One region of the Kribbella sp. NPDC026611 genome, then DNA from elsewhere that is predicted to be linked to it. Evidence: predicted binding sites of a transcription regulator. Region 1 holds the regulator's gene; each other region holds the start of a gene.
What was found. The regulator HrcA, encoded in region 1, represses chaperone genes, less so after heat shock. The targets are predictions, from matches to a motif close to TTGGCACTCGNNNNNNNCGAGTGCCAA.
Positions count from the first base shown of each region.

Region 2: the regulator HrcA is predicted to act here: its motif matches at 1,599-1,625, upstream of groES (co-chaperone GroES).
Region 3: the regulator HrcA is predicted to act here: its motif matches at 3,237-3,263, upstream of AB0E69_RS05750 (FmdB family zinc ribbon protein).

Region 1 covers NZ_JBEZYC010000014.1:100,101-106,698, reverse strand. The annotation lists gene AB0E69_RS38900 (MBL fold metallo-hydrolase) at 102-872, opposite strand; gene AB0E69_RS38895 (EF-Tu/IF-2/RF-3 family GTPase) at 895-1,257, opposite strand; gene AB0E69_RS38890 (ThuA domain-containing protein) at 1,368-2,018, shown strand; gene AB0E69_RS38885 (Gfo/Idh/MocA family oxidoreductase) at 2,015-3,115, shown strand; gene hrcA (heat-inducible transcriptional repressor HrcA) at 3,165-4,187, shown strand; gene dnaJ (molecular chaperone DnaJ) at 4,228-5,373, shown strand; gene AB0E69_RS38870 (16S rRNA (uracil(1498)-N(3))-methyltransferase) at 5,374-6,090, shown strand; gene AB0E69_RS38865 (nuclear transport factor 2 family protein) at 6,087-6,572, opposite strand.
Region 2 covers NZ_JBEZYC010000001.1:803,181-809,778, reverse strand. The annotation lists gene groL (chaperonin GroEL) at 1-920, opposite strand, end outside; gene groES (co-chaperone GroES) at 1,172-1,468, opposite strand; gene AB0E69_RS04090 (peptidoglycan-binding domain-containing protein) at 1,745-2,347, shown strand; gene AB0E69_RS04085 (class I SAM-dependent methyltransferase) at 2,357-3,511, shown strand; gene AB0E69_RS04080 (alpha/beta fold hydrolase) at 3,794-4,480, opposite strand; gene AB0E69_RS04075 (GNAT family N-acetyltransferase) at 4,480-4,926, opposite strand; gene tsaD (tRNA (adenosine(37)-N6)-threonylcarbamoyltransferase complex transferase subunit TsaD) at 4,923-5,975, opposite strand; gene AB0E69_RS04065 (GNAT family N-acetyltransferase) at 5,965-6,420, opposite strand; gene tsaB (tRNA (adenosine(37)-N6)-threonylcarbamoyltransferase complex dimerization subunit type 1 TsaB) at 6,417-6,598, opposite strand, start outside.
Region 3 covers NZ_JBEZYC010000001.1:1,139,293-1,145,890, forward strand. The annotation lists gene AB0E69_RS05715 (hypothetical protein) at 1-349, shown strand, start outside; gene AB0E69_RS05720 (hypothetical protein) at 346-486, shown strand; gene AB0E69_RS05725 (hypothetical protein) at 483-791, shown strand; gene AB0E69_RS05730 (hypothetical protein) at 724-1,119, shown strand; gene AB0E69_RS05735 (GNAT family N-acetyltransferase) at 1,130-1,648, shown strand; gene mscL (large conductance mechanosensitive channel protein MscL) at 1,703-2,092, opposite strand; gene AB0E69_RS05745 (hypothetical protein) at 2,183-2,812, opposite strand; gene AB0E69_RS05750 (FmdB family zinc ribbon protein) at 2,867-3,217, opposite strand; gene AB0E69_RS05755 (penicillin acylase family protein) at 3,427-5,967, shown strand; gene AB0E69_RS05760 (serine hydrolase domain-containing protein) at 5,999-6,598, opposite strand, start outside.

The DNA.
Region 1 (6,598 bases):
CCACCCCATCCGGTTGTCGGCCTCGCAACAAAGTGCGGCACGACGTGACGTGATGTCAACGGACAACTACGACTTCGGCAACCCTCGTGCGTTTTCAGGCATCAGCCGGGGCCGAGCAGGGGAAGCGTCGGTTTCCGCGGCGCGCCGAGCGCCTGGTAGCCGCGTTTGATCGCGTCCTGCAGCTTGTCGACCGGCCACGGCCAGTCCTCGGTGTGCGCGAGGGCGTCCTCGAGCGAGGTGCCGGCGTGGTGCAGCGTCGAGATCGTGTTCGCCACGTCGCCCAGCTCGCCGGCCTGCTCGCGGGCGAAGTCGGCGTCGACCACGGCACCGTGGCCGGGCACGAGCTTCGCCGTACCGGACATCATGCCGATCGCCTGGTTGAGCGTGTCCGGCCACTCGAGCGGGAACGAGTCCTCGCCGTACGACGGCGGTGCCGTCTCCTCGATCAGGTCGCCGAGGAAGAACACGTCGACATCGGGTACGACGACGATCGCGTCGCCGGACGTGTGGCCGTTGCCGACGTACAGCAGCTCGACCCGGCGGTCGCCGAGGTCGATCACCTTCGCGACCGAGAACGTCGTACCGGCCAGGTTCTCCTCGGCGGCCGCGTTCTCGTGCAGGTAGACGGTGGCGTCGGTGAAGACGCTGTTGCCGACCACGTGGTCGAAGTGGGCGTGCGTGTTGACCACCCAGTTGACGGGCTTGTCCGTCAGCTCGCGGACGTGCTCGCGGAGCTCCTCGGCCTGCTCCGTGGTGGCTCGGGTGTCGATGAGCAGCGCGCCGTCCGCGCCGACGACGAGGCCGATGTTGAGGTCCCACTCGTCGTACCGGCGGACCCAGGTGCGGTCGCCGAGCTCGGCCCATGCGCTCATGCGGTCGAGGTTACTTGCTGAACTACTTGCTGATGACGTCGCCCTTGAGCACCTGGTCCCGGGAGACGCCGCGGAGCAGCAGACCGACGTTGTCGCCGGCCTTGGCGGTCTTCACGACCTTGCGGAACATCTCCACCCCGGTCACATCGACCTGCAGCAGCGGCTGCCCGGCGCGACTGATCAGCACCTGCTCGCCGACCGTCACGGCGCCGGACAGCACCCGGCCGGTGACGACCGTGCCGCGGCCCGTGATCGAGAACACATCCTCGACCGTCAGCCCGAACGACCCCACCGCCAACGTGTCCTGCGGCCGCAGCGTGTCGTGTGGGCGGAGGTCGGAGGCCTGGGGGGTCACAGCCGCGCGCTTCCAGAACTTCCAGCTCATCCCTCGACACTACGACCAGACCTGCCGTAATGGTTGGCAACCGATCTCCGCGGCGCTTAAGGTCGCAACAGTTCCGATGTTCGTTCCGAAACTTTCGAAGGGTGGTCTGTGTGACGACACGACGTGCTTTGGTGGTCCGGGGCGGCTGGGAAGGGCACGTGCCGGTCGAGGCGACCGAGCTGTTCATCCCGTTCCTCGAGCAGAACGGCTTCGAGGTGACGGTCTCGGAGAGCACCGAGAGCTACCTCGACCTGGACGGCACCGACCTGGTGCTGCAGTGCGTCACGATGAGCGAGATCGAGGACGCGCACGTGAAGGGCCTGGACGCGGCGATCCGGCGCGGTACCGGATTCGCCGGCTGGCACGGCGGCATCGTCGACTCGTTCCGGAAGAGCGCCGACTACAACTTCATCACCGGCGGGCAGTTCATCTCGCACCCGCACGGCTACACCGACTACCACGTCGACGTCCTGCCTGAGCAAGCCGAGCACCCGATCGTCGCGGGCATCACCGGCTTCGACGTGCACACCGAGCAGTACTACGTGCACTACGACCCGACGAACACCGTGCTGGCCACGACCACCTTCCAGTCGCACCCGGACTTCCCGTGGATCGAGGGCACCGTGATGCCGGCCGTCTGGACCCGCACCTGGGGTGAGGGGCGTGTCTTCGTCTGCACGGTCGGCCACAAGCTGGACGACCTGCAGAACCCCGACGTACGCACGATCGTAGAGCGGGGGCTGCTGTGGGCGAGCAAGTGAGCAGCACGACCAGGGTCGGCATCGTCGGCACCGGTGTCATCTCCGGCACCTACCTGGACCACCTGGCCAAGCTCCCTGGCGTCGACGTGGTCGCCGTAGCCGACCTGGACGTCAGCCGGGCCCAGGCGGTCGCGGACCAGAACCCCGGCATCCGTGCACTCTCTCCGGACGAGCTGTACGCCGCTGACGACGTCGACCTCGTCGTCAACCTCACCATCCCCGCGGCCCACGCCGCTGTGCACCAGGCCGCGATGGCGGCCGGCAAGCACGTGTACGGCGAGAAGCCGCTGGCCATGGACCGCGCCGAGGCGGAGCCGCTGCTCAAGTACGCCGCCGCGAACAACCTGCGGATCGGCTGTGCACCGGACACTGTCCTCGGTACCGGCACGCAGACGGCTCGTGCAGCGATCGACCGCGGTGACATCGGCACGCCGCACGCCGCGACCGCGTTCATGGTGACGCCCGGTCACGAGCTGTGGCACCCGGCGCCCGAGTTCTACTACCAGCCCGGTGGCGGGCCGGTCCTCGACATGGGCCCGTACTACGTGACCAGCCTGGTCACGTTGCTCGGACCGGTCGTCCGGGTCACCGCCCGCGCCGGCCGCGCGAAGCAGCAGCGGCAGATCCACACCGGTCCGCGGGCCGGGACCGTGTTCGACGTGGAGGTGCCGACGCACGTTACCGGCGTACTGGAGCACGAGTCCGGTGCGCTGACCACTGTGCTGATGTCCTTCGACGTGTGGGCCGGGCGCCTGCCGCGGATCGAGGTGCACGGCACAGACGGCAGCCTGTCCGTACCGGACCCGAACGGCTTCGACGGGACCGTCGAGCTCGTCACCGCGGCGCAGCGCGAGTGGACCGAGGTGCCGGTGGCCGGTGGGTACGCCGGAGCCGGTCGTGGCGTCGGTGTCGCGGACATGGCCCGGGCGCTGCGCACCGGCGAACCGCACCGCGCGAACGGCGAGCTGGCGTACCACGTGCTCGACGTACTGGAGTCGTTCGTGGACTCCGCCGTACAGGATCAGCCGCTGGATGTGGCCAGCACCGTGGCGCGTCCCGCGGCCGTTCCGTTGGGAGCGTCGCCCGAGACCGCCTAGACTGGCACTCTGAACGAGTGAGTGCCAGAGGTCTGAGAGGGTGGTGCGCGTGCTGGACGAACGCAAGCTGGATGTTCTCCGCGCCATCGTCGAGGACTACGTGGCGACCCATGAGCCGGTCGGCTCGAAGACCCTGGTCGACCGGCACAGCCTCGGGGTCTCCCCGGCGACCGTGCGTAACGACATGGCCGCGCTGGAGGAGGAGGGGTACATCACCCAGCCGCACACCAGCGCGGGCCGGATTCCGACCGACGCCGGGTACCGGCTGTTCGTGGACAAGCTGAGCACGGTCAAGACGCTGTCCACGGCGGAGAAGAAGGCGATCACCTCGTTCCTGGCCGGCGCGGTCGACCTGGACGACGTGGTCCGCCGGACCGTCCGGCTGCTGGCCCAGATCACCCGCCAGGTCGCGATCGTGCAGTACCCGTCGCTCAGCCGCTCGAGCGTGCGGCACATCGAGATCGTGACGATGAGTCCACGCCGGCTGCTGCTGGTGCTGATCACCAGCACCGGCCGGGTCGAGCAGCGGATCGTCGAACACCCCAACGATGTCGACGAGCAGCTCATCTCCGACCTGCGGTCGCGGCTGAACACCGTGCTCGCCGGGCAGCGGCTGACCGAGGCGACCACGTCCCTGGGCGCGGTCACCGAGCTCTTCCCACCGACCGACCGGGCCCTGGTCGCCGCCATCGTCACGACGCTGCTGGAGGCGTTCACCGACGAGGTGGGTGAGCAGCGGATCGCGGTCGGCGGCGCGGCCAACCTCACGCGGTACGGCGACGACTTCGAGCGGAACGTGAAGCCGGTGCTCGAGGCGCTGGAGGAGCACGTGATCCTGCTGAAGCTGCTCGGTGAGGCGACCAACCCGCAGACCCTCACGGTCCGCATCGGGCACGAGAACCCGTTCGAGGAGCTGGCCACCACCTCGGTGGTCGCGACCGCGTACGGGTCGAAGTCGGAGGCGCTGGCCACGCTCGGCATCGTCGGCCCGACCCATATGGACTATCCCAGCACGATGGGCGCTGTCCGCGCCGTCGCGCGCTACGTCAGCCAGATCCTGGCCGACTCATGACGAACGCACCTACCGTCCTCCCAACCCCCTGGTCTGGAGTATGAGCACCGATTACTACGCCGTCCTGGGCGTCAGCCGTGACGCCTCAGCGGACGAGATCAAGAAGGCGTACCGCAAACTGGCGCGCCAGTACCACCCGGACGTGAACGACTCCGAGGACGCGCACCAGAAGTTCCAGGAGATCGGGCGCGCCTTCCAGGTGCTCAGCGACCCGCAGAAGCGGCAGATGCACGACCTGGGCGGCGACCCGTTCGCGACCGCCGGCGCCGGTGGGCCGGGTGCCGCGGGCTTCGGCCAGGCGTTCACGTTCACCGACATCATGGACGCGTTCTTCGGCCAGACCGGCGGGGCGACGCGTGGACCGCGGCCGCGGACGCGGCGTGGTCAGGACGCGCTGATCCCGTTGCGGATCGACCTGGCCGAGGCTGCCTTCGGGACGACGCGGGAGCTCAAGGTAGACACCGCCGTACTCTGCCCGACCTGTAGCGGGTCCGGCGCAGCGGCCGGGTCCGAGCCGGTCACCTGCGAGATCTGCCACGGGCGTGGCGAGGTGACGCACACGCAGCGGTCGTTCCTCGGCGAGGTGCGGACGATGCGCCCGTGCCCGAACTGCCGCGGCTACGGCACCACCATCCCGAACCCGTGCGTCGAGTGCGCCGGCGACGGGCGCGTGCGTTCGCGCCGTACGGTCACCGTGAAGATCCCGGGCGGGGTCGACAGCGGGACCCGGGTGCAGCTGTCCGGACAGGGCGAGGTCGGCCCCGGTGGTGGGCCCGCCGGCGACCTGTACGTCGAGATCGACGTCGAGCCGCACGACATCTTCACCCGGAACGGCGACGACCTGCACTGCACGGTGACGCTGCCGATGACGGCGGCCGCGCTCGGTACGACGATCGACCTGCCGACCCTCGAGGGCGAGACGACACCGCTGGAGATCCGCCCCGGCACGCAGTCCGGGACGGCGATGACGCTCACTGCACGCGGCGTACCCCGGCTGCGCCACGCAGGCCGCGGTGACCTCATCGTCCAGGTCATCGTCGAGACCCCGACGAAGCTGGACGACTCCCAGGCCGACCTCCTCCGCCAGCTCGCCGTGGCCCGCGACGAGGAACGCCCCACCGGCCACGTCCAAGCAACCCACAAAGGCGTCTTCGGCCGCCTCCGAGACGCCTTCGGCGCCCACTAGATGGGGCTGGCGGTCTTCCATCTGGAGGACCTGTCCGGCGACGAGCTGACCCTCGACGGGCCTGAGGGTCGGCACGCCGCCGTCGTACGCCGCATCGGGCCGGGCGAACGCGTCCGGTTGACCGATGGGCGTGGGGCGTGGGCTGAGGGAGTTGTGACTGCGGCTTCCAAGGGTGGGGTGTTGGTTGGGGTTGATGGGCGGGGGAGTGTGCCGGCGGCTGCTCCTCGGGTGGTGGTTGTGCAGGCGGTGCCGAAGGGGGAGCGGGCTGAGCTTGCGGTGGAGATGTTGACCGAGGTCGGCGCGGACGTGATCGTGCCGTGGAACGCGGAGCGGAGCCAGTTCAAGGCGAACGCCGAGCGGGTGGAGAAGCTGCTCGGGAAGTGGCGGTCGTGGGCTTTCGAGTCCAGCAAACAGTCCCGCCGCACGTGGTTCGCCGAAGTAGCACCCCTGGCCTCCACGGCAGATGTCGCCGAGTTGCTGGCCAAGGCTGCGCTGCCGGTGGTCCTGCACGAGGAGGCGACGGTCCCGCTGGCTTCTCTCGACGTACCGGCCGACGGCGACATCGTCATCGTGATCGGCCCCGAAGGCGGCATCTCTCCCGCGGAGCTCTCCTCCTTCGGGGTGGAGCCGGTGCGGCTGGGAGACACCGTCCTGCGCACGTCAACGGCTGGGGTGGCGGCCACCGCCGCCCTCCTCGCCCAGTCGCGATGGAGTTAGAAGCGGACTGCGGCCTGGTAGGTGGCTAGCGCGTCCGCGTCGTCGATGCTGCCGTGGTGATGGACCTGCTGCCACCCATCCACATAACTGAAGACCCGCGTGGTGCGGATGTGCAGCGGTTGCTCGCCGAGGGTTGGGTGCTGGTAGGTGCCGGTCTCGCGCCCGGCGAAGACGACCGTGTCCGTCCGCCAGTACGTGGCCGCGTCCCCGAAGGTGACCTGCACGTTGAGCGAACCCGCGAACACCCGCTCGTACAGACCCCGCACAGCCTCCCGCCCGCGCAGGATGCCGCCGATCGGGTTGTTGAGCTGCACCAAGCCGTCATCCGCCCACCCGGCCACCAACGTGTCCAGGTCCTTATGGTTCAGCGCGTAGTAGAACGTCTCCAGCGCGGCCAGCGCCCCAGCACGCCCCGGATCCGCCGCCTCCGCGAGCCGCGCCCGCGCACCGGGCCCGAATCCGTAGTCGACCAGCTCGATCATCGTTTGCTCCCTCGCCTAAGCTGTTA
Region 2 (6,598 bases), on a different contig from region 1:
AGCTTCAGCCCGACCTCAGGAGCGATCACCTGCGCGCCGGTCAGCGCGGCCAGGTCCTCGAGCATCGCCTTGCGGCGGTCGCCGAAGCCCGGCGCCTTGACGGCGACGGAGGTGAAGTTGCCGCGGATCTTGTTCACCACCAGGGTGGACAGCGCCTCGGCCTCGACGTCCTCGGCGATGATCAGCAGCGTCTTGCCGGACTGCACGACCTTCTCCAGCAGCGGCAGCAGGTCCGCGATCGCGGAGATCTTGCCCTGGTTGATCAGGATGTACGGGTCCTCCAGCACCGCTTCGCCGGCCTCGGCGTCGGTGATGAAGTACGGCGAGATGTAGCCCTTGTCGAACTGCATACCCTCGGTGAACTCGAGCTCGGTCCCGAAGGTGTTCGACTCCTCGACGGTGATCACACCGTCCTTGCCGACCTTGTCGAACGCGTCCGCGATCAGCGTGCCGATCTCGGCGTCGCGCGCGGAGATGGTCGCGACGTGGGCCATGTCGCCCTTGTCGTCGACCGGCTTCGCGGTAGCGACCAGCTTGGCCGAGATGGCCTCGACGGCCGCCTCGATACCGCGCTTGAGGCCCATCGGGTTGGCACCGGCGGCGACCGCCCGGAGGCCCTCGTGCACCAGCGCCTGCGCCAGCACCGTCGCGGTGGTGGTGCCGTCACCGGCGATGTCGTTGGTCTTGGTCGCGACCTCCTTGGTCAGCTGCGCACCAAGGTTCTCGAACGGGTCGTCCAGCTCGACCTCACGCGCGACGGTGACACCGTCGTTGGTGATGGTCGGGGCGCCCCACTTCTTGTCCAGGACGACGTAGCGGCCCTTCGGCCCCAGCGTCACCTTCACCGTGTTCGCGAGCTTGTCGACGCCGCGCTCCAGCGCGCGCCGGGCGTTCTCGTCGAACTCGAGGATCTTCGGCATGAAGAAACCAGTCCCTCTCTGAAATCTCTCTGGGTGTTGCGGGTGATGCGGCTCGTCCCGCTGCTCCCGGTGTGCACCCGGCCGGCCCCGGGCAGACGGTCGCGCCGACCGAGATCCGTGACGGTTGGCATCACGAAAGCTCCGGTCGGCCCGAGCGTCTTCCCGGACCGCGGCCCGGGGTGCCGGACCGACTCCGCCCCGGTGCCAGTCGTCGGCCCGGGGCGGTGTCGGTCAGGAACAGCGAGCGGTCGTCACTTGCTGACGACTGCGAGGATGTCGCGGGCGCCCAGGATCAGGTAGTCCTGGCCGTCGTACTTGACCTCGGTGCCGCCGTACTTGGAGTAGATGACCTTGTCGCCGACGGCAACGTCCAGCGGGACGCGGTTGCCGTTGTCGTCGATCCGGCCGGGGCCGACGGCGAGGATCTCGCCCTCCTGCGGCTTCTCCTTGGCGGTGTCCGGGATCACCAGACCGGACTTCGTGGTCTGCTCGGCTTCGAGCGGCGCGACGAGGACTCGGTCCTCGAGCGGCTTGATCGTGACCGACACTTGCTGACCTCCACGGTCGATTTCGCTTGGCTGTGGTTCATTGGTCGCGCTCCCCTGCCGTCGCGGGGGTCAAGGGCCGGACCGTTGGCACCCTCGGCTCGAGAGTGCCAACACCGAATCTAGGCCGCGATTAGCACTCGGTCAACTCGAGTGCCAAACGATTCTCAGGCTGAGACATCCGGGCCGGTGACGGAGCACCTACGGATCGTGGTCAAACGCTGGGCCTAACCCTGCTCGGCATGGGACCGTCGTCTCAGGACGGCCTGAGGAGGCGTTGTGGCGATCAGGTTTCCCAAGCTGCCGAAGTTGTCCGGACGCACGATCGCGGCCCTGGCCGGGATCGGGGCGCTCGCCCTCGGTGCGGTCGCGGCGAACGCGGCGAAGCACCAGCCCATTCCCCCGGTCGCCAGCGCGCCGGCGGCTGCCAAGGCCCCTGCTGCCAAGCCGGACCAGGCCGTGTCCCTCGACGCGACCGCGGCCGAGATGAAGGCCGCCGCGGCGCTGCCACAGTGCCGCTCCGCGCGCTTGGTGCCGGTCAACCGGACCTGGGGCATCCCGATGCCGTCCATCTACGCGAGCACGAGCACCACCTGCAACCTGATGTACGGCGACGACCCGTACCGCGGCTCGACCCGGTACGGCGACCCGGACACCGCCATCCGCATCCTCCAGCGGAACCTGAACTCCTGCTACGGCACCCATCTGGCCGTGGACGGCATCTACGGCAGCAACACCCGCGCAGTGGTCAAGGCGGTCCAGCGCAGGCACAAGCTGGTCGCCGACGGCATCTACGGCCCGAAGACCCGCTCCGCCATGAACTGGCGGCTCTACTCGATGGCCACGCGCACCTGGAGCAGGAGCTGTTCCAGTCCGCTCTAGAGTTACCGGGTGACAGTCACCGCGTTGCTCGACGGGCCCGGTGCTGAGGTGCTTGCTGCAGCGTGTGCGGAGTACCAGCCTGGGCGTGAGCTCCAGCTCGTCGAGAAGCTGCGAAGACGGTACGACGCAACGCTGGTGACGGCTGCGGTGACTCAGGCCGCGCTGCGCCATCGGGGGGCCGTCAAGTTCGGCGCGGACGCTGCACGGATGTACTTCACCCCGGACGGACTCGAGCAGGCTACGCGGACCACCGTCGCCGAGCACCGGGCCGCACGCATTGCCGCCACGCTCCCTGGAGCCAGCGTGGTCGACCTGGGCTGTGGCATCGGCGGCGACCTGATCACCTCAGCGCGGGCCGGTCTGAGAGTCACTGGCGTCGAGCGCGATGCGGAGACGGCAGCGACCGCTCGAGCCAATCTCGCTGCGCTTGGCCTGCCCGGTGAGGTGTTGCAAGGGGATGCGGAGGCTACGGACCTCACGCCGTACGACGTGGTGTTCGCAGACCCGGCCAGACGGGCCGACGGGCGCCGGGTGTTCGACCACAACGCTTACTCGCCCCCGTGGTCGTTTGTCACCGCGCTGTTGGAGCGGACGGCCTGCGTGAAGGTCGCGCCGGGCATCCCGCACGACGCCGTACCGCCTGAGGTGGAGGCGGAGTGGGTCAGTGACGCCGGCGAGGTGAAGGAGGCGGCCCTGTGGTCGGGGCAGCTGTTCAATGGGATCACCCGTAGAGCGACCCTGCTGCCAGGTGGGGCGACGGTGACCGATGCGCCGGAGGCAGAGACCGGTCCGGTCGGTCAGTACATCTACGAGCCCGACGGTGCCGTGGTGCGCGCCGGTCTGGTTACTGCGGTTGCCAGTGCGGTCGGGGGGTGGTTGCTGGATCACCGGATCGCCTATGTAACGTCCGACAAGCAGGTGCCGACTCCGCTCGCGTCGGCGTACGAGGTCGTGGAAGAGCTTCCCTACAAGGAGAAAGCGCTTCGCTCGTGGGTGCGTACGCACGACATCGGGACGCTGGAGATCAAGAAGCGCGGGGTGGACCTGGACCCCGCGGTACTGCGGAAGAAGCTCGCGCCGAAGGGCCGGAACGCGGCGACGCTGATCGTCACGCGGATCGGGCGGGACGCGGTGGCGTATTCCTGCCGCCGACTTGCATCCTGAGGGTATTCGAACATATGATCGATCTCGCGAGCGGGTCCCCGGGTGACTTGCCGACGGACGAGGTGCTGCGTCTGTTGCTGCGCTCCCCGGGGGCCCGCCACTAACTGGCCTGGTCGACGCACGGCAGTGAGGTGTCGTGCGTCGACTGGGTGTCACATACCGTTCACTTCGGTTGGGCAGGCTGGCGGCAGAACCGGTTGGCCGCTGACCGTTGTACCTGGGGCGCAAGCGGTATGCACCACCCCAGGTCTCTGCCGTGCACTTCCCCGCACTGCAGCTGCTTCACGACACCCGGAACCGCTCGCGCACCGGCATCCGAAACCGGGCCGAAGCGATCTCGCGGACACCGGCCGCCATCGAGTTCGTCCGCTCCGGGACGGCCGATTCGGTCGCCGTGAGGAAGTCGGCGACCAGACTGTCCCAGGCCGCAGTCCGTTGGAGCATGGCGTGGCCGTCTCCCGGCAGTAGGTGGGTTGTCACCGGAGTGCCTGCTGCTTGGAGGCGCTTCGCGTAGGCGACCGTGGTTCTGGGGTCCGTCACGGTGTCGGCGGTGCCGTGCACGAAGGTCACCGGAGGTTTGAGAGCCGTGAGCGGCTCGCCGGCCGGTAGCCAGGGCGCCAGGCCGAGGACTCCGGCTACTCGTGGGTGGTCTCCGGCGGCCACTACCGCGCGGCCGCCCATCGAGTGGCCGATGAGGTGGACACGCTCGTACGGCAGTTCGTCCAGGACCGCACGGAGGTCGGTGGCGGGATCGGCGGTGTCGTTCCAGCCTCGGTAGCGGTAGCGCATGAAGCCCACAGCTGCAGCGGGGAGCGCACGACGGGCAACTACCGCGAACGGCCACATCCGGAGCAGAGCGGGCCGCCACAGATCGGGATCAGCGTGCGAGTGCTCCTGACCACCGTGGGCGAGCAGCACCAACTCTGTTGCCCCGCGAGGATGCCGGACGAGGTCGACCCCCGGACGCATCACGACTGCGTGTACAGCTCAGCCGGATCGCGGCGGATGGACATGATCCGGCCTGGTTCGGTTTCGGTGAAGCCATAGGAGCGGTAGAGCTCGTGGGCGTCGGCAGTGGCCAGCAGGATGCGGCGGACGCCTTTCAGCTCGGGGTGGTCGAGGAGCGTCGACACGACAAAGCGCCCGAGGCCGTGGCCGCGGTGGGACTCCAGCACGAAGACGTCCGCCAGCCACGCGAACGTCGCCTGGTCCGTCACCATCCGGGCAAACGCGACGAGCGCCCCGGACGCGTCGTACACGCCGAGGTTCAACGAGCCGGCGATGGATCGCGCCACCACGTCCCGCGGCACTCCGCTCGCCCAGTACGACGTACTCAGGAATCCGTGCACGACGTCCACGTCGATTCGCGCCGCGTCGTCGTCCGCCTCGAACCCGTCCGGACCTGGCCACCTCACTTGTTCAGCACCTCCGTGATCGGCATCGACGAGTCCGCCGGCAGCCCGAGCGGCGACGCCGCCTTCCCGGCCCGGACCAGCTCCGAACCGAGCGCCGCCACCATCGCGCCGTTGTCAGTGCACAGCCCCGGCCGCGGCACCCGTACGGCGATACCCGCCGCCGAGCAGCGCTCCTCGGCCATCGCCCGCAGCCGCGAGTTCGCCGCGACGCCGCCGCCGATCAGCAGGTGCTCGAACCCACGGTTCTTGCACGCATCGATCGCCTTCCGCGTCAGCACGTCGCACACCGCCTCCTGGAAGGCAGCGGCAACATGGTTCACTGGCACGTCTTCACCATCGCGCCGCCGAGCCTCGACCCACCGCGCGACGGCCGTCTTCAACCCCGAGAACGAGAAGTCGAACCGGTGCCGCTCCAGATCCCGTTGCGACGTCAACCCCCGCGGGAACGTCACGTACAGCCGGTCGCCGCCGTCACGAGCCGCCTTGTCGATGTACGGACCACCCGGGAACGGCAGCCCGAGCACACGCGCAACCTTGTCGAACGCCTCCCCCGCCGCGTCGTCGATCGTGCTGCCCATCGGTTCGACGCCATCGGTGATGTCCTCGACCGCGAGCAGCGACGAGTGCCCACCGGACACCAGCATCGCGACGCAGCCCTTCGGCAGGTCGCCGTGCTCCAACGTGTCCACCGCGACGTGCGCCGCCAGGTGGTTCACGCCGTACAGCGGCTTGTCGAGCGACAGCGCGAGACCCTTCGCCGCCGCGACGCCGACCAGCAACGCGCCGGCGAGCCCCGGCCCGCTGGTCACCGCGACCGCGTCGACGTCGGTCGGTTTGATCCCGGCCGTCTCGCACGCGCGCCGGATGGTCGGCACCATCGCCTCGAGGTGCGCCCGGCTGGCCACCTCCGGTACGACGCCACCGAACCGCGCGTGCTCCTCGACACTGGACGCGATCGCGTCGGCGAGCAACGTCTGCCCGCGCACGATGCCGACGCCCGTCTCGTCGCACGACGTCTCGATCCCGAGGATCAAAGGCTCAACGCTCATTGTTCTCCTGCCACCGCATGATCACCGCATCCTCGCCACCGGCGTAGTAACCGCGCCGCCGGCTGATCTCCACAAACCCGAACCCCGCATACAACCCCAGCGCCGACTCGTTGCCAGCAGCAACTTCCAGCATCACGGTCCGGCCCGCACAACGGTCGAGGGCGACCGTCAGCAGCTGTCCACCGATCCCCGTCCGCCGCTCAGCCGGAGCGACCGCGATCCGCAGTACCTCGACCACGTCCTCGGCCACCGGCGACACCAGCAGTACGGCGTACCCGACCACCGAGCCCTCGTCCGCGACCAGCACGACCCGGTCCTCGGCCGTCCGCTCGAACTCATCGGACCAGGCGACCGTACTCCAGGCCTCGGGCCCGAAGCAGGTCTCGTCCAGCGCCACCACCGCCGGTAGGTCGGAGGCAACAGCCGGCCGAATGGCAGGTCTCAAGACAGCACGCTCTTCGGCCCGGCCGACATCGTCACGTCCGGCCGCCGCAGGTACAGCGGTTCCGGCGCGACGACTTCCAGCGTCCCGGTGGCCACGCCGGTCGCCAGCACTTCGGCGGACGGGTACTCAGCGACGTCAGTCGACGAAACACCGAGTACCTCGCCGTACAGCACAGCAC
Region 3 (6,598 bases), on a different contig from region 1:
CAACTACCGGTTGCTGTGTCACCTCCCGACCAAGGGCTGGATGAGCTTCTACTACAGCGCGGTGCAGGAGTTCTATCCCGATCCGGTGAACTGGATGCTCACCTTCGGGTTCTCGAACGCCGTGCCGTTGCGGTTGTCCGGTCTGGCCACGCCGACCTTGTCTGTTCTCACCTCCTGGTGTGTGCTCGGAACCGACCGCTGGCCAGGCGAACCGGGGATCGCGCCGCTGGTCCAGGCCGCCATTGGGCCGCAGTTGCGCGGCGGAGCCGGAGCGGACGTCCAAGGCGAGGTGGTCCAGGGTGAAATCGGTCCCGGTGAGCCCCGCGGACTAGGTAATCTGGAGCCATGACGAGCCCGTACGAAGACGACGAGCCGCTGTTGCCCGAGCAGACCCGCGACGACGACCCGCGGACCTGGGGAGACAACGATTTCGGCAGCGACGACGACGAACGCATCCTCAACGAGGTCCCCCCGCACCACGGATGACCGGTTCCGTATTTCTCGTCCACGGTGGCCTGTGGGACGCCATGGACGCAGAAGCCTTCTGGGGTACGACGGGCATCGTCGACGGGTTGTCGTCGTACGGCCTGCGCGTGCTCGCGCCCGACCGGCCGCAGTACCCGCTCGGGTGGGACGTCGAGATCGAGGCACTCGGTGAACAGCTGTCGAAGCAGAGTGGACCGGTTTCGAATCGTTGGGGCCTCCAATGGGTGTACGACGGCGGTGCTGCTGGCGGAGCGGTTTCCGGAGCTGGTCGACCGGCTGCTGCTCGCCTGGCCGGCGACTGGTGACGATGTCGCGCTGAACGCGCGGACCCGGGTCGGTCTGACGGAACGTGGGTGTCCTCCCGATGTCGCCGACGGTTTACTCGGTGGTGGGATTCTGCGTGGCGTGACGGCCCTCACCCTGGACGGCCTCGGGACCCGGGAGCCGCGTATTCGGGTGGCGGTGCTGCCTTCGGTGCCGGAGAATCCGTCGCATCAGCGGAGGACGGTCGACGCGTTGCTGCGGTCGGTCCGGGGGAGTCGCGAGCTGGCCGGGTGTCCCGAACCGCCGACGCCCGGCTTTCCGCCTTTCCTGGACCAGCTGGTGCGAACGATCGCCGGGTTCGTCAACTGAGGGGAAGAGCGTGGAGCTTCGGGGGTTTTCGGACGGGTACGGCGCCCAGGTCGCGAGCTGGGCCGTGGACGCGAAGGAAGTGGCGCTCCTGTCCGGGCGGGTCGAGTACCCGTTCCCGGAGGAGTTGCGGACGAGCTGGCGAAATGTCGACTCGGACATCCACTCCTATCTGTTGTTCGACGGCGAGCAGCCGGTCGGGTACGGCGAGATCTGGCTCGACGACGAGGAGGACGAGGTCGAGCTGGCCCGGATCATCCTGGATCCGGAGGTCCGTGGTCGTGGGTTCGGTCGGGAGCTCGTTCAGGCGTTGCTCGGGCCGGCATTGGACGCCGGGTACTCGGAGGTTTTCTTGCGGGTCCGCCCGGAGAACGCGGCGGCGATCCGGACCTATCTGGGCTCGGGCTTCGTCGATGTCCCGGCCGCGTTGATGGAGGAGTGGAACGACGGGCAACCCGTCCCGTACCGCTGGATGCGGTACGCGGGAGAGGACGCTGTCGAGCAGGTAGGCGCCGGCGAGCTCAGGGGCTGAGGAACGCGCCTACCTGCTCCGGTGATGCTTACAGCTGACGTGCTCCGGTGGTGCTTACAGCTGGCGGGCGCGCAGTAGGTCGCGGATCTCGGTGAGCAGCTCCTGGTCCGTGGTCAGCGGAGTTGGCTCCGGCTCCTGGCCGCGCCGGCGCCGCTCGGCCAGCTTGTTGAGCGGCATCACGATCAGGAAGTAGACGGCGGCCGCGGTGAACAGGAAGTTCAGCAAGGCCTGCAGGATGATCCCGATCGAGAAGATCGCGTCGTTGATCTTGAACGTCCAGACGCCGCTGATGTTGGTCTCGCCGAAGATTGCGGCGACCAGCGGGTTGATCAGACCCTCGACGACGGCCTGGACGACCTTGGCGAAAACACCGCCGATCACGAGGGCGACGGCGAGGTCGACGACGTTGCCGCGCATGATGAATTCTTTGAAGCCCTTGAGCATGAGGGATGTGCCTCCACGAAACGGGTTTTGTACCCGAGCAACGTATGGGCCGCGGACCTGCAAGGGCGAGGGAGCGCGCCGAGGCGAGGGTCAGCTCGTGTCCGGGGTCAGCGCGACGGTGATTCTGGAGTTGGCCGTGGCCTGGGCCAGTCGGGTCGCCGTCTCCGGTGACGTCGCCACCACGATCAGCGCACCGGCCGACGCCGTACGCGGGGTTGGCAGGGCGACGACCGGGACGGATCGAGCGAGCAGACCTGCGGTGCCGGACGCCGTACTCGTGGCGGCGTAGAGGTTCACGCGGTCGCCGACCCGGAGGAGGGCGCTGATGTCGGCGTCGTCGATCCGGAAGGGATACGCGAGCGAGCCATCGGGCACGGCCGGTGGGCCGAGGAAACGGGCATCCGTCAGCGGCTCGCCGGCTCGGACCGGTCCGCTGAGCACGCGGGAGGTCAGATCCGCGCCGGGTCTGAGCGCACCGGTCGGGACCACGGCGGGCGGTAGCTCGAGGGTGCGCACGTCGCCGCGCTCGGGCACGGCTCCTCCGGCGAGATCTCGCGCAGCGGCCAGGACCGCGACCGTCGGCGGAGGAGCCGGGGAGAGCGCGTGCAGCGCGAAGTACACAGCAGCGGCGGCGGCGACGCCGGCCAGAAGCCGGCGATGCCATCGAGCTGCCTGGAGGAGGTGGCGAAACAGGTCACGAAGCGAGGGAGGGTTTGTCATGCCAGAGAAAGTACGAGTTTCGCCGGCATCCCTTCCTCAGTTATCCACAGGGGATCAGGCTGCGCTGGTCGAGGACGACCCGCTGCTGCTCGAGGACCCCCCGGACGACGACGAACCACCGGAGCTCGACGAGGACGAGCTCGAGGACTCCGACTTGCCAGAGGAGGAGGCTGCGGACTCGGACTTGGCCGCTGCAGGCGCCGGCGTAGAGCTCGAGCCGTTGCCGTTCGAGCGGCTGTCGGTCCGGTAGAAACCGGAACCCTTGAACACGACGCCCACCGCGTTGAAGACCTTGCGCAGGTTGCCCTGGCAGTTCGGGCACACGGTCAGGGCGTCGTCGGTGAAGCTCTGCCGCACCTCGAGGGCTTCGCCACAATCGGTGCACTGGTACTGGTACGTCGGCACGTCGGTTCCCTTCAGGCCGCTGGCACTCCTACTACCCGACTGCTAATAATGCGTCAGCAGCCCGAAGTATTCCAACTCGGCACCGGCGCGGCCCGGAACCGGGCACCGCCAGGAGTCCACGCTCCGTTCATCGGCGGCGGACGCAGAGCAACGCAAAGTTGTGCGGACCCCATTTGGGGTGCGCGCGGGGATTCTCTACGGTTGGGTCCGTGCGTCGCCTGCTTCGAGTCGTCATAGTCACCGGAATCGTGCTCGGCACGGTCCTCCTGGTGATCGCCGGTACCGTCGTTTTCGTCGTCCGCCACTCGTTCCCGACGTACGACGGGACGCTCGAGCTGGACGGTCTGGACGGCGATGTCAGCGTGGTCCGGGACGCCAACGGTATCCCGCAGATCTACGCCGACTCACCGGCCGACCTGTTCGCGGCGCAGGGCTACGTAGCCGCACAGGACCGGTTCTTCGAGATGGACTTCCGCCGGCACGTCACCTCGGGCCGGCTGAGCGAACTGTTCGGCAAGGACGCCTTGGAGACGGACAAGTTCGTCCGTACCCTCGGCTGGCGTCGGGTGGCCGAGCAGGAGCTGCCGCTGCTGAGCGCCACGACGCACCAGTACCTCGACGACTACGCACGCGGCGTCAACGCCTACCTGGAGAAGCACAGCGGCTCCGGCCTGAGCCTGGAGTACGCCGTACTGTCGCTGCAGCCCGGCGGTCCGAAGAACTACACCCCGGAGCCGTGGACCGCGGCCGACTCACTGGCCTGGCTCAAGGCAATGGCCTGGGACCTCGGCGGCAACATGGACGAGGAGCTGACCAGGACGAAGCTGCTGGCGGCCTTCCCGGCGCGCAACATCGAGAGCCTCTACCCGTCGTACCCCTACGACCGGAACCAGCCGATCATGTCGACCGGCACCGTCGGCAGGGACGGCAAGTTCACCACCACGCTCGACAACGCCGAGGCCCGGCGCGGCATGCTCACCCCGGACCTGCTCAAGTCGCTCGACTCGGTGCAGAAGGTCGCCAAGGGCCTGCCTGAGCTGCTCGGCCAGGGTGACGGCATCGGCTCGAACTCGTGGGTCGTCTCCGGCGACCACACCACCACCGGCAAGCCGCTGCTGGCCAACGACCCGCACCTCGGCCCGACCATGCCAGGCATCTGGACGCAGGTCGGTCTGCACTGCAACAACGTCGGCAAGGCCTGCCCGTTCGATGTCGCCGGCTTCAGCTTCTCCGGCCTGCCCGGTGTGGTGATCGGTCACAACAACGCGATCTCCTGGGGCTTCACCAACCTCGACCCCGACGTCCAGGACCTCTACCTGGAGCGGATCCAGGGCAACAAGGTGCTCTACAACAACCGGTGGACCGACATGGCGACCCGGGAGGAGACCTTCAAGGTCGCGGGGGAGGAGCAGCCGGTCAAGATCACCGTGCGGGTGACCAGGCACGGTCCGCTCGTCTCCGACGTCGGCGAGGACGAGCGCAAGGCCGGCGAGCAGGCCGCCAAGCAGGGCAAGTACCCGACGGCGTACGGCGTCTCGCTGCAGTGGACCGCACTGAACCCCGGCCGCACCGCCGACGCACTGTTCGACATCAACAAGGCCCAGGACTGGACCCAGTTCCGCGAGGCCGCGAAGTTCTTCCAGGTCCCCTCGCAGAACCTCGTGTACGCCGACACCGACGGCCACATCGGGTACCAGGCGCCGGGACTGATCCCGATCCGGTCGGTCGGCCGTGGTGACTGGCCGGTCCCCGGCTGGGACCCGCGGTACCGCTGGAAGGGCTATATCCCGTTCGACGCGTTGCCGACCGAGTTCGACCCACCGGACGGGATCATCGTCACCGCCAACCAGGCCGTCGTCCCGCGGACGTACCAGTACTACCTGACCAACGACTGGGACTACGGCTACCGCTCGCAGCAGATCCTCGATCGGATCAAGGCCGCCGGGAAGCTGGACGCCAACGCGATGGCGTCGATCCAGATGGACACCAAGAACCGGGCCGCCGAGACGCTGGTGCCGTACCTGCTCCAGATCGGGATCGACGACGCGTTCGAGAAGCAGGGCCAGGACACCCTGCGGAACTGGGACTTCACCCAGCCGGCCGACTCCGCGGCGGCGGCGTATTTCAATGTCGTCTGGCGCAACCTGCTCGCGCTGACCTTCCACGACCAGCTCCCCGAGGGCACCTGGCCCGACGGCGGGTCGCGCTGGTTCGAGGTGATCCACATGCTGCTCGGCCAGCCGAACAGCGGCTGGTGGGACAACATCCGGACCCCGCAGCGGGAGAACCGCGACGACATCCTGCGCGAGGCGCTGATCGACGCCCGGACCGAGATCACCCAGAAGATGGCCCGGGACCCGGCGCAGTGGCAGTGGGGCCGGCTGCACAAGCTCACGCTGACCAACCAGACGCTGGGCGAGTCCGGGATCAGTGCGGTCGAGAAGATCTTCAACCGCGGTCCGTACGAGCTCGGCGGCGGTACGTCGATCGTCGACGCGACCTCCTGGGACGCCTCCGAGGGGTACCGCGTGACCGCGTCGCCGTCGATGCGGATGGTCGTGGACCTGTCGGACTTCGACCAGTCCAGGTGGGTCAACCTGACCGGTGTGTCCGGGCACGCGTTCTCCTCGAACTACGTCGACCAGACCGAGCTGTGGGTCAAGGGCGAGACGCTGCAGTGGGCGTACACCAAGGGCGCCGTGGAGGCGACGCGCAAGCACTCGCTCACCTTCAGCAAGTCCGACGGCTGACACATACCAGGTCAGCACCTCGGCGACACGCCTACCAGGTGGGCGCCTCGGCGAACAGCTCTTCCGGCCAGGTCCACAGCGCCCGCTGGGTCAGCAGGATCGAGATGGTCCCGTCAGCGGGCGTGGTCGACCACAGTGTGCCCAGACCGCCCGCCCAGCCGTACCGGTCCGAGCTGACGGAGACGCCGTAGCCCCAGCCGGTGTCCGGTCCGAGGAACCCCTCGGCAGCCACACGCTGTGCCGGGGTGAGGTGGTCCGTCGTCATCTCCGCGACCGCAGCCGGTGACAGCACGCCCGCGCCACCGGCCAGCAGCATCCGGGCGAACGCGTGGAAGTCGTCAACCGTCGAGACGAGCCCACCGCTCGCGTCGGGGAACGACGGCGGCATCAGCCACTGGCTGCCGACAGCCGGATCCAGCACGTCGTCTCCGACGTACGCCGTGGTCAGCCGGGACGAGTCGAAAGCGGTGAAGCTAGTGTCGTGCATGCCGAGCGGCTCGAAGATGCGCTCGCGGAGGAAGTCCTCCAGCGGCTGGTCGGTGACCCGGGCGATCAGAACACCGAGCACGTGCGAGCCGGTCGAGTACAGCCACTGCTCGCCCGGTTGGTACTGCAGTGGCAGTGTTCCGAG